DNA from 3 places in the Streptomyces sp. NPDC023573 genome. Region 2 is predicted to be linked to each of the others. Evidence: riboswitches for the same ligand, from Rfam matches in the RefSeq annotation. Region 2 holds a riboswitch; each other region holds the start of a gene.
What was found. Region 2 has a riboswitch for cyclic di-AMP ahead of ACZ32T_RS30440 (M23 family metallopeptidase). Riboswitches for the same ligand answer to the same signal wherever they lie in the genome.
Positions count from the first base shown of each region.

Region 1: linked by a shared signal. The riboswitch ahead of ACZ32T_RS35110 (M23 family metallopeptidase) and the one ahead of ACZ32T_RS30440 (M23 family metallopeptidase) in region 2 are both predicted to bind cyclic di-AMP.
Region 3: linked by a shared signal. The riboswitch ahead of ACZ32T_RS34080 (M23 family metallopeptidase) and the one ahead of ACZ32T_RS30440 (M23 family metallopeptidase) in region 2 are both predicted to bind cyclic di-AMP.

Region 1 covers NZ_JBVHKB010000018.1:18,538-21,803, reverse strand. Annotated here, with positions in the region: gene ACZ32T_RS35115 (PP2C family protein-serine/threonine phosphatase) at 1-1,074, shown strand, start outside; cyclic di-AMP (ydaO/yuaA leader) riboswitch at 1,308-1,460, shown strand; gene ACZ32T_RS35110 (M23 family metallopeptidase) at 1,472-2,512, shown strand; gene ACZ32T_RS35105 (aldo/keto reductase) at 2,664-3,266, shown strand, end outside.
Region 2 covers NZ_JBVHKB010000011.1:194,016-197,281, forward strand. Annotated here, with positions in the region: gene ACZ32T_RS30435 (GntR family transcriptional regulator) at 167-865, opposite strand; gene ACZ32T_RS30440 (M23 family metallopeptidase) at 1,090-1,881, opposite strand; cyclic di-AMP (ydaO/yuaA leader) riboswitch at 1,895-2,061, opposite strand; gene ACZ32T_RS30445 (M16 family metallopeptidase) at 2,253-3,266, opposite strand, start outside.
Region 3 covers NZ_JBVHKB010000016.1:16,986-20,251, reverse strand. Annotated here, with positions in the region: gene ACZ32T_RS34090 (DUF6126 family protein) at 1-72, shown strand, start outside; gene ACZ32T_RS34085 (tyrosine-protein phosphatase) at 82-906, opposite strand; cyclic di-AMP (ydaO/yuaA leader) riboswitch at 1,321-1,481, shown strand; gene ACZ32T_RS34080 (M23 family metallopeptidase) at 1,484-2,422, shown strand; gene ACZ32T_RS34075 (SGNH/GDSL hydrolase family protein) at 2,587-3,266, shown strand, end outside.

The DNA.
Region 1 (3,266 bases), on a different contig from region 2:
ATCGGCTTCGGAGTGATCCTCGACCTCCTGACGCCGGCCGAGGTCACCGCTGTTCCGCTCTTCGCCGCCGCCCCGCTGATCGCCGCTCCGTTCTTCTCGCCGGCCGGCACGGTCCGGGTCGGCGTGACCGCGATCCTCGTGGTGCTCGCCATCCGGATCTCGGACGGTGCGCTCGGTGACGTCGTGCCGCTCACCGACCTGCTCACCCTGGTCACGGTCGCCGCGCTCTCCCTCGTCATCAACCGCGTCGTGCGCCGCAGGAACGACCAGCTGGCCTCGGCGAGGGTCATCGCGGAGACCGCGATGCGCGCGGTGCTCCCGACGCCCGAGGACCGGATCGGCGGGCTGCAGGTCGCGGCGCGGTACGAGGCTGCCCAGGCGGACGAGTTCGTCGGCGGCGACCTCTTCGCCGTCGCGGACACGCCGTACGGGGTGCGTCTGGTCCTCGGGGACGTACGGGGCAAGGGGCTGGACGCGGTGGCCGCGGTGGCCGTCGTGATCGGGGCGTTCCGGGAGGCCGCCGAGCAGGAGAGGTCGCTGGAGGGGGTCGTCCAGCGGCTGGAGCGGGCGCTGGCGCGTGAGGGCTCGCGACGGGGCGGGCTCGACTCCATGGAGGGGTTCGTCACCGCCGTCGTCGCGGAGATCCCGTCAGGCGCCGATCTCCTGCGGATCGTCAACCGCGGACACCCCGAGCCGATCGTCCTCCACGCGGACGGGACGCTCGACGTGCTGGCGCCGAAGGCGCCCGCGCTGCCGCTCGGGATGGGGCTGGACGCGTGGCCGGACCGGGCGGACGAGTGGACGCTGCCGGACGGGTCGATGTTCCTGGCGTTCACCGACGGGCTCTCCGAGGCGCGGGACGCGAAGGGGGTCTTCTACGACCCGGCGGCCCGGCTGCGCGGCCGGCTCTTCCCGGGGCCCGAGGAGCTGCTGTCCGCGCTCACCGATGACGTACGGCTGCACACCGGTGGCCGGTCGACGGACGACCTGGCGCTCCTCGCGGTCGGCCGTCCGGCGCGGGGCCAGCAGGAGCGGCGGACGACGGTGAAGATCGTGGGGCGGGACCGTGGATGACCGGTCGCGACCGTCGGTAGTCGAGGGACCCCGCTCCGCATAACAGTTGACGCACCGTCAGAAAGTGCTGGCCGGATGAGGGGTGTTCAAGTCGCCCGTTTGCGCCCGTTTGACCCCTGAAAGTCCAGGCCAGGACGATGACCGATCTATGGGAACAGCTTGGAATCGGACCCGGGTGTCTATTAACGTTCGATAACGCAGCGCGGTTGTACCCGCCGTCGCAAGAGACGGCACCGTGCGCAGCGCCGAATTCCGCAAGGGAACCGGGGAACCACCTACATGGGGTGAATCGGACACCTGTGTCTCGCGAGAGACGAAGGGGTCCGTAGGAGACCTTCCTGCTCCGAACCCGTCAGCTAACCCGGTAGGCGAGAAGGAAGGAAAGGAGTGCGCCCACGTGGCGTCCAATCAGCCTGCCCCCGAGGCCCCGTCATCCTTCAGGACCGACAGCTTCGGTGATGAGGACAGGACTTGGGATGAATGGAACCCCACCGCGGAGTCCATCCGTCCCGTACGCGGTCGGCACCGCGTAGCCAAGCAGCGCGGTCTCGCCCGTAGCTCCACCGTCCTCGGTGTCGGCGTCATCGCGGCCGTCGGAGCGGGTGGCATGGCCACCGCGCAGAGCAAGCCGCCGGTCTCCATTTCTCTTCCCGATTCCATCGCGGACAATCTCCCCGACGCCAAGTCCCTGCCCGGCGTGGGCGCGTTCATGTCCGGTGACTCCGACTCGGACCACGAGACGGTCGCCGCGTCCGCCCCCCTGACCAGCGCGGGCATCACCGCCTCCGAGGCCGAGCAGGGCGCCACCGACGCGGGAGAGGCGCTCCGCGCGCGCATCCTCCAGCAGGCCGAGCAGCAGCAGGCCGGAGCCGAGGCCGAGGCCAAGGCGGCACAGGAGCAGGCGGCGGCCGAGGCTGCCGCGGCCGAGGCGGCGAAGCAGCAGAGCGAGGCGGAGGCGAAGGCCGCCGCGAAGAAGAAGGCGGCCGAAGAGGCGGCGAAGAAGAAGGCCGAGGCCGAGCGCCTCGCCAAGCTCGCCGCCAGCTACGCCATCCCGACCTCCTCGTACACCATCACCTCGACCTACGGGCAGTCCGGCTCCATGTGGTCGTCCGGTCACCACACCGGGCTGGACTTCGCGGCCCCGACCGGCACTCCGGTCAAGGCCGTGCACAGCGGCACCGTGAAGTCGGCCGGCTGGTCCGGCTCGTACGGCTACCGCACGGTCCTGGAGCTCGATGACGGCACGGAGATCTGGTACTGCCACCAGTCCTCGATGGACGTCACCGCCGGACAGAAGGTCACCACCGGCGAGACCATCGGCCGTGTCGGCGCCACCGGCAACGTGACCGGGCCGCACCTCCATCTGGAGGTCCACACCCCGGACGGCACCGGCATCGACCCGATGGGCTGGCTGGGCAGCAAGGGCCTCTCGGTCTGACTCGGATCGGACGCTGACGCCGCACGCGGCGCACCGGAACCCCGGCGGCCCTGACGCACAACCCCCCGACGTCAGGGCCGCCGGTCTGTCCGGGGCCGCCGTCCGGGGCGCAAACGGAATAGTCGCCTCAGCCGGCTCGTTGTCCCCGGGTATGACTTCTCTGCGCCCGCTCGGTTCATCGAGCCTTCAGGTCTTCCCCCTCGCCCTCGGCGGCAACGTCTTCGGCTGGACGGCCGACGAGGACGGCACCTTCGCCGTTCTCGACGCGTACGTGGCGGCCGGTGGCAACTTCATCGACACCGCCGATTCCTACTCCGCCTGGGTCCCGGGCAACGAGGGCGGCGAGTCGGAGACCCTCATCGGCAAGTGGCTGGCGGCCCGCTCCCGCCGCGACGACGTCGTCGTCGCCACGAAGGTCGGCGCCCATCCCGCGTACAAGGGGCTCTCACCCACCACGATCAAGGAGGGGGCCGAGGCGTCCCTGCGCCGGCTCGGCACCGACCACATCGACCTCTACTACACGCACTTCGACGACGAGAGCGTCCCCGTCGAGGAGATCATCACCGCGCTCGACCAGCTGGTGAAGGCGGGCACGGTCCGGGAGATCGCCGCGTCCAACATCAGCCCCGAGCGGCTCCAGGCCTCCCTGGACTTCTCCGAGCGAGAGGGCCTCGCCCGCTACGTGGCCCTTCAGCCGCACTACAACCTCGTCTCGCGCGACACCTACGAGGGCGCGCTCCAGGACACGGCGGCC
Region 2 (3,266 bases):
TCTGCGGAAAGCCGCGGCACCCCCGACCGGGAGCCGCGGCTTTTCTGTTTCCCGGACCGGGGCGACAGCACTCCGGGAAAATGACGACAGCGCTCCGGAAAGCACGGATCAGGGCAGCAGAAAGAAAGCCCTCCGATAATTACCCTCTTTGTATACGGCGCAATTGTTAATGACGGACTCCCGCGATGTTTACGGGGTGTTGCGAAGTCCTCACCCGGGTCTGGCCGGGCGTGTGCCCCGGCGCGCGCCGCAGCCGGTGGGCCGCTGTCGCCCGCTCGGCGTGCTGGGTGGCGAGCACCCTGGCACGCTCCGGGTCGCGGCGGGCCACGGCGTCGACCAGAGCACCGTGCTCGGCCCATGAGTTCGCGGGGCTGACCGGCTGCTCGACCGCGTACATCCAGGCGATCTTGTGCCGTAGCTGGGTGAGCAGAGCGATCAGCGCGGGGCTCCCCGATGCCTGCGCCAGCGTCTCGTGGAACCAGCCGCCCAGGGAGCGCAGATCCTCCCCCTCACCCCGGCGCACCCGCTCCTGGCCCAGCCTGACCAGGCCGCGGAGCACCTTGAGATGCGCCTCGGTGCGGCGCTGGGCGGCGCGTGCGGCCCCGAGGGGCTCCAGGAGCATGCGCATCTCCAGGAGGTCGGCCGCCTCCTGCTCGGTGGGCTCGGCGACACAGGCACCCGCGTGCCGGCGGGTGACGACGAAGCCTTCGGACTCCAGGGTGCGCAGCGCCTCGCGTACGGGAACGCGGGAGACGCCGTAGCGACGCGCGAGCACCTCTTCGGTGAGGCGGCTGCCGCGCTCGAAGACACCGGAGACGATGTCGTCACGGATTGCCGTGCATACCGAATGCGCGGGAATGCGCATGTCCGAACCTCCGCCTTAATCCCCGCGAAACGCGGCCGATCGACGCCTGTTCTGTGACTCTATTGCAACCGGCCGGAATTTCCGATGGCGGGGTGGAATCCATGGATATCTTTTGGCCTGGAAGCACTTCCGCGGGGGCTTCGGCACGCGTCCGGCACCGGGACACGTCGAAGGCCCCGGCGGGTGCCGGGGCCTTCGACGGGAGATCGCGGTGCGGAGCGGGATCAGACCTGGACGCCGTGGGCGCGGAGGTAGGCGACGGGGTCCATGTCCGAGCCGTACTCGGGGGTGGTCCGTGCCTCGAAGTGCAGGTGCGGCCCGGTGGAGTTGCCGGTCGACCCGGAGAGGCCGATCTGCTCGCCGGAGCCGACGCTCTGGCCGACGGAGACGCCGATCGAGGAGAGGTGACCGTACTGGGTGTACGTGCCGTCCTTCATCCTGAGCACGATGTTGTTGCCGTAGGCGCCGCCCCAGCCGGCCTCGACGACCGTACCGGCGCCGACCGCTACGACCGAGCTGCCGGAAGCGGCCTGGAAGTCCACGCCGGAGTGGGAGCCGGAGGACCAGAGCGTGCCACCGGACTTGTAGCCGGTGGTGACGTGGGAACCGGCGACGGGAAGGTGGAAGGCGCCCCGCCGGGCACGTTCGGCGGCGCGGGCGGCGCGCGCCTTCTCCTCGCGGGCCTCCTCGGCGCGGGCCTCCGCCTTGCGCTCGGCCTCGGCCTTCGCCTCCGCCTTGGCCTTCGCTTCGGCCGCGGCCTTCGCGGCGACGTCGGCCTGATGCTTCTGAGCCTTCGCCTGAGCCTCGATCTGGGCGGCGAGAGTGGTGTCGAGAGCGACCGTCTGTGTCAGGCCGGTACTGCCCGCGGTGACCTCGGAGTCCGCGGCGAGGGCCGGGGAGGCGGTGGCACCGAGTACGCCGGTGGTGGCCAGGGCGGCGACGCCGGCGACCTTGGCGCTCTTGCGCGTCAGGCGGCTCGGGGCACGGTGCTTCCCGGTGGCACGGATGAACGCCATGGAGGGGCTGGTCCTTTCCTTCCTTCTCGCCTACCGGGTTAGCTGACGGGTTCGGAGCAGGAAGGTCTCCTACGGGCCCCTGGGCCTCAACGAGGTTCAGGGATCCGATTCACCCCAGGGACTTCGTGGGTCCCCGGCTCCCCAGGCTCGCGCCTGACGGGGACTCGGCGATGGCTGTCCGGCGCCGCGGGCGCGGCAATCGTCCGGCGGACAGCCGCGCCGACGCTAGATCGGGAGCCTTTCCCCCGCCAAACGGAAAGGGCCTTTTGTCGCACATCCCACAGGGCGAATCGCTACCTTCTCCGCAAGACGGACAAATGACAGAACCCCGGCGGGAGTGCACCCGCCGGGGTCCGTCATGTCCGGTTCTGTCAGCCGCTGACGACCGACACCTCACCGATACCGAGCGCCTCCACGGGCTCCTTGATCTGAGCGGCGTCCCCGACCAGGACGGTGACCAGCCGGTCGACCGGGAACGCGTTGACCACGGCGGCGGTCGCCTCGACCGTGCCGGTGTCGGCCAGGCGTGCGTACAGCTTCGCCTGGTAGTCGTCCGGGAGGTGCTGCTCCACCTGGTCGGCCAGGGTGCCCGCGACGGAGGCCGCCGTCTCGTACTTGAGCGGGGCGACGCCCACGAGGTTCTGCACGGCGGTCTCCCGCTCGGCGTCGGTGAGCCCCTCGGCCGCCAGGGTGCGCAGGACCTTCCAGAGGTCGTCCAGCGCGGGCCCGGTGGACTCGGTGTCGACGGAGCCGCTGATGGCGAGCATCGCGGCGCCCGCCGCACCGGACGAGGAACCGGGCGCCGTCGAGCGCAGCACCTGTCCGAAGGCCCGGACACCGTAGGTGTAGCCCTTCTCCTCGCGCAGCACGCGGTCCAGCCGGGAGGTCAGAGTGCCTCCCAGGCAGTACGTGCCGAGGACCTGGGCGGGCCACACGCTGTCGTGCCGGTCGGCGCCGATCCGGCCGATCAGCAGCTGCGTCTGCACGGCTCCGGGACGGTCCACGATGACCACACGGCCGGTGTCGTCCGCGGTGATCGGGGGCACGGGCCGGGCCTGGCCGGCATTGCCCGACCAGTCACCGACGGTCTCGGAGAGCAGCGCGTCCAGGTCCACGCCGGTGAGGTCGCCGACGACGACCGCCGTCGCCGTGGACGGGCGGACATGGGCGTCGTAGAACGCGCGTACGGCGGCGGCGTCGATCCGCCGGACCGTCTCCTCGGTGCCCTGGCGGGGGCGCGACATCCGCGCGGTGGCGGGGAAGAGCTCCTTGGAGAGCTGCTTGGCCGCGCGCCGGGCCGGGTTGGCCTGCTCGTGCGGGATCTCGTCGAGTCGGTTGCCCACCAGACGCTCGATCTCGCCCTCCGCGAAGGCCGGGGCCCGCAG
Region 3 (3,266 bases), on a different contig from region 2:
GCCTACCTCGTGGCCGGGCACGTCATCGCGGCCTTCCTCTTCCTTCTCTTCACCGTGGCAGGGAAAGGCTGACGGCCGGCGTCACGGTCCCTCGACGAGGCGCTCACGCAGCTTCGCGCGGGTCCCGTCGCTGATCTTCAGGCCTTCCAGGAGATAGCGGTCCGTGCTGCCCCAGACCTCGTCGATGGTGTCGAACGCCGCGGCGAGGTATTCGGCGTGGGCGCCGAAGAGTGGGTTGAGCAGTTCCATCACCTCTTCGGACATCCCCACCGGTGAGGTGTCGCTGCGGCGCACCTTGTAGCGGCGGTGCGCGTCGTTCGACTTGAGGTAGTCGGCCTCGATGGCCTCCTTCCCGACGCCGACCGCGAGCAGCGAGACCGCGATCGACAGGCCCGCCCGGTCCTTGCCCGCCGCGCAGTGCATCAGCGCCGGCACGCTGTCCTCGGCCAGCGCGTGCAGCACGCGGCTGTGTTCGGCGGTGCGGTCCTTGATGATCGAGCGGTACGAGGCGATCATCCGCCCCGTCCCCTTGCCGTCGGCCAGGATCGAGCGAAGCTGCTGGATGTTCCCGTCGCGCACCAGCCGCCAGAACTCGGCGCCGTCCGCCGGGTCGGAGAGGGGAATGCTGACATTCCGGACGCCGGGCAGCTCCACGTCGAGACCGTCGAGCTTGCGGTCCGCCGCGTTGCGGAAGTCGAAGACCGTGTGCAGGCCGAGGCCCGCGAGGAAGGCGGCGTCGGCCTCCGTGGCGTGGGCGAGGTGACCGCTGCGGTAGAGGCGGCCGTACCGCACGGTGCCGCCGTCGACGGTCGGAAGCCCGCCGACGTCGCGGAAGTTGCGGACACCGGTCAGGCTGACGTCCGTCGGCTCGGGGCCGGCCGGCGGGACCTCTGGCAGCTGCGTCACAAGGGCTCCTGGAGTGTCGGGCGTCGGCGCCGCTCGCCGACGGGGGCACGCCCGCGACGATACGACATGGCTGCATCGGGCAACCTTCCCGGTCGCCGTGCTCCTGGTCTCCAGGGGAGGACGGCGATTACGTCATGTCCGTATTGGTGCATTTAGCAGAACATGCCCTGCTTGCGCGGGAGATGGGCGGGGCGGGTGAGCGGGATCATATCCGTGACGGTGCGTGGCGAAGGCTCCGGGGGGTATTCCGGACGCCGTGCGGAAAGCCAAGATCCGTAATCCACGGAGTGTGACGGGAATTCTGTGCCGGAAATGAAGCACGGATTCCGGTCGGGAATCCGCAGCTTGTTCGCGACGTCCCGGCTCGCTTACGGTCACGGTCAATCCGGACGGAACGCCTAATCCTGCCGCCGCCCGGAATCCGCACCGACTCACGTGTGGCAGGAGCGGGGGAACCAGGTAAGCCGCCGGCCGGAGGGATCCGGTACGGCTCGGGGTGAAGTCGCGCACCGCGCGGCCGGACATCTCCAGTCCGAACCCGACAGCTCACCTCGCAGGCGCCGGAGAGGAAAATCCCATGCCCGCAAAAGGCAAGCACCGTCGTACGAAGACCGGCCCGATCTCCCGAGGCGTCCTCGCCGCAGGGACCGGCGGCGCCGTTCTCGCCCTCCCGCTGATCGGCGCCACCGGCGCCCACGCCGCCGAGCAGGCCGCACCGGCCGCCAAGTCCGCCGCCGCGCACAGCGCCCCGGCCGCCGCGAAGAGCGCCCCGAAGACCTACTCGGTGGTCTCCGGTGACTACCTGGCGAAGATCGCGGGCGACCAGAAGATCAAGGGCGGCTGGCAGAAGCTGTACCAGGACAACCGCGATGTCGTCGGCGAGAACCCCAGCCTGATCCTCCCGGGCATGAAGCTGACCCTCGGCGCCAAGGCGTCCGGCTCCGCCGGGACCACGCCCTCCAAGTCCGCCCCGTCGGCACCGAAGAAGGCCGTCCCGTCGGCACCGAAGAAGGTTGCCCCGGCCGAGAAGAAGGCCGCCCCGGCCGAGGAGGCGTCCGCTCCGGCGGCGAAGACCGCCGATTCCTCCGCGTCTCAGGAGAGCACCGGCTCCGGCTGGGCCGCCCCGGTCGAGAACGCCAACGTCACGACCCAGTACCGCGCCTCGGGCGCCAGCTGGTCCAGCGGCTACCACACCGGCTCCGACTTCCAGGCGGCCTCCGGCACCAGCGTCCGGTCCATCGGCTCTGGCACCGTGGTCTCCGCCGGCTGGAGCGGCTCGTACGGCAACGAGGTCGTCATCCAGCACAGCGACGGCATGTACTCCCAGTACGCCCACCTCTCCTCGCTCGAGGTCTCGGCCGGCCAGACCGTCACCGGCGGCCAGCAGATCGGCCTCTCCGGCAGCACCGGCAACTCCACCGGCCCGCACCTCCACTTCGAGGTCCGGACCGGCCCGAGCTACGGCTCCGACGTCGACCCGATCGCCTACCTGCGCTCGCACGGCGTCTCCATCTGAGACCTGCCGGCCCAGGGCCGAAGGAGAGGGGCGGTGCGCGCGTGCGCACCGCCCCTCTCCTTATTCCGGCTTTACCAAAAACTGACCGGGTGGTCTTTCTCACCACCCGTCAACCCCTTATTACGGTCGCGTAGGTCACAATCGAAGGTGCAAGATAAGCCCTTGTGGCAGACGATTCGAGAAACAAACAACGAGGCATCATCGGGTCGTACGCAGCGATTGGCGACAGCTTCACCGAGGGCGTCGGAGACCCCGGCCCCGGCGGGACGCTCGTCGGCTGGGCCGACCGGCTCGCGGTGCTCCTCGCGGACCAGCTCCCGGTCCCCGGCGCGACGGTCGCCCCCGCGGACGACACGCACGGCAACTTCCGGTACGCCAATCTCGCCGTACGCGGACGGCTCCTCGACCAGATCGTCGAGGAACAGGTCCCCCGCGCCAAGCAGCTGGCACCTGACCTGGTGAGCTTCTGCGCAGGCGGCAACGACATCCTCCGTCCCGGCTCCGACCCGGACGACGTGGCAGAGCGCTTCGAGCGTGCGGTCGCCGACCTGACGCGGGCGGTCGGCACAGTCATGGTCACCACCGGCTTCGACACCCGGGGCATCCCCGTGCTCAAGCACCTGCGGGGCAAGATCGCCATGTACACCGCCCACGTCCGGTCCATCGCCGACCGCTACGACTGCCCGGTGCTGGACCTGTGGTCCCTGCGGTCCGTGCAGGACAGGCGGGCATGGGACAGCGACCGGCTGCACCTCTCGGCGGAGGGGCACACCCGCGTCGCGCTGCGGGCCGCCCAGGTCCTCGGCCTGGAGGTGCCGGCCGACCCCGACCAGCTGTGGCCCCC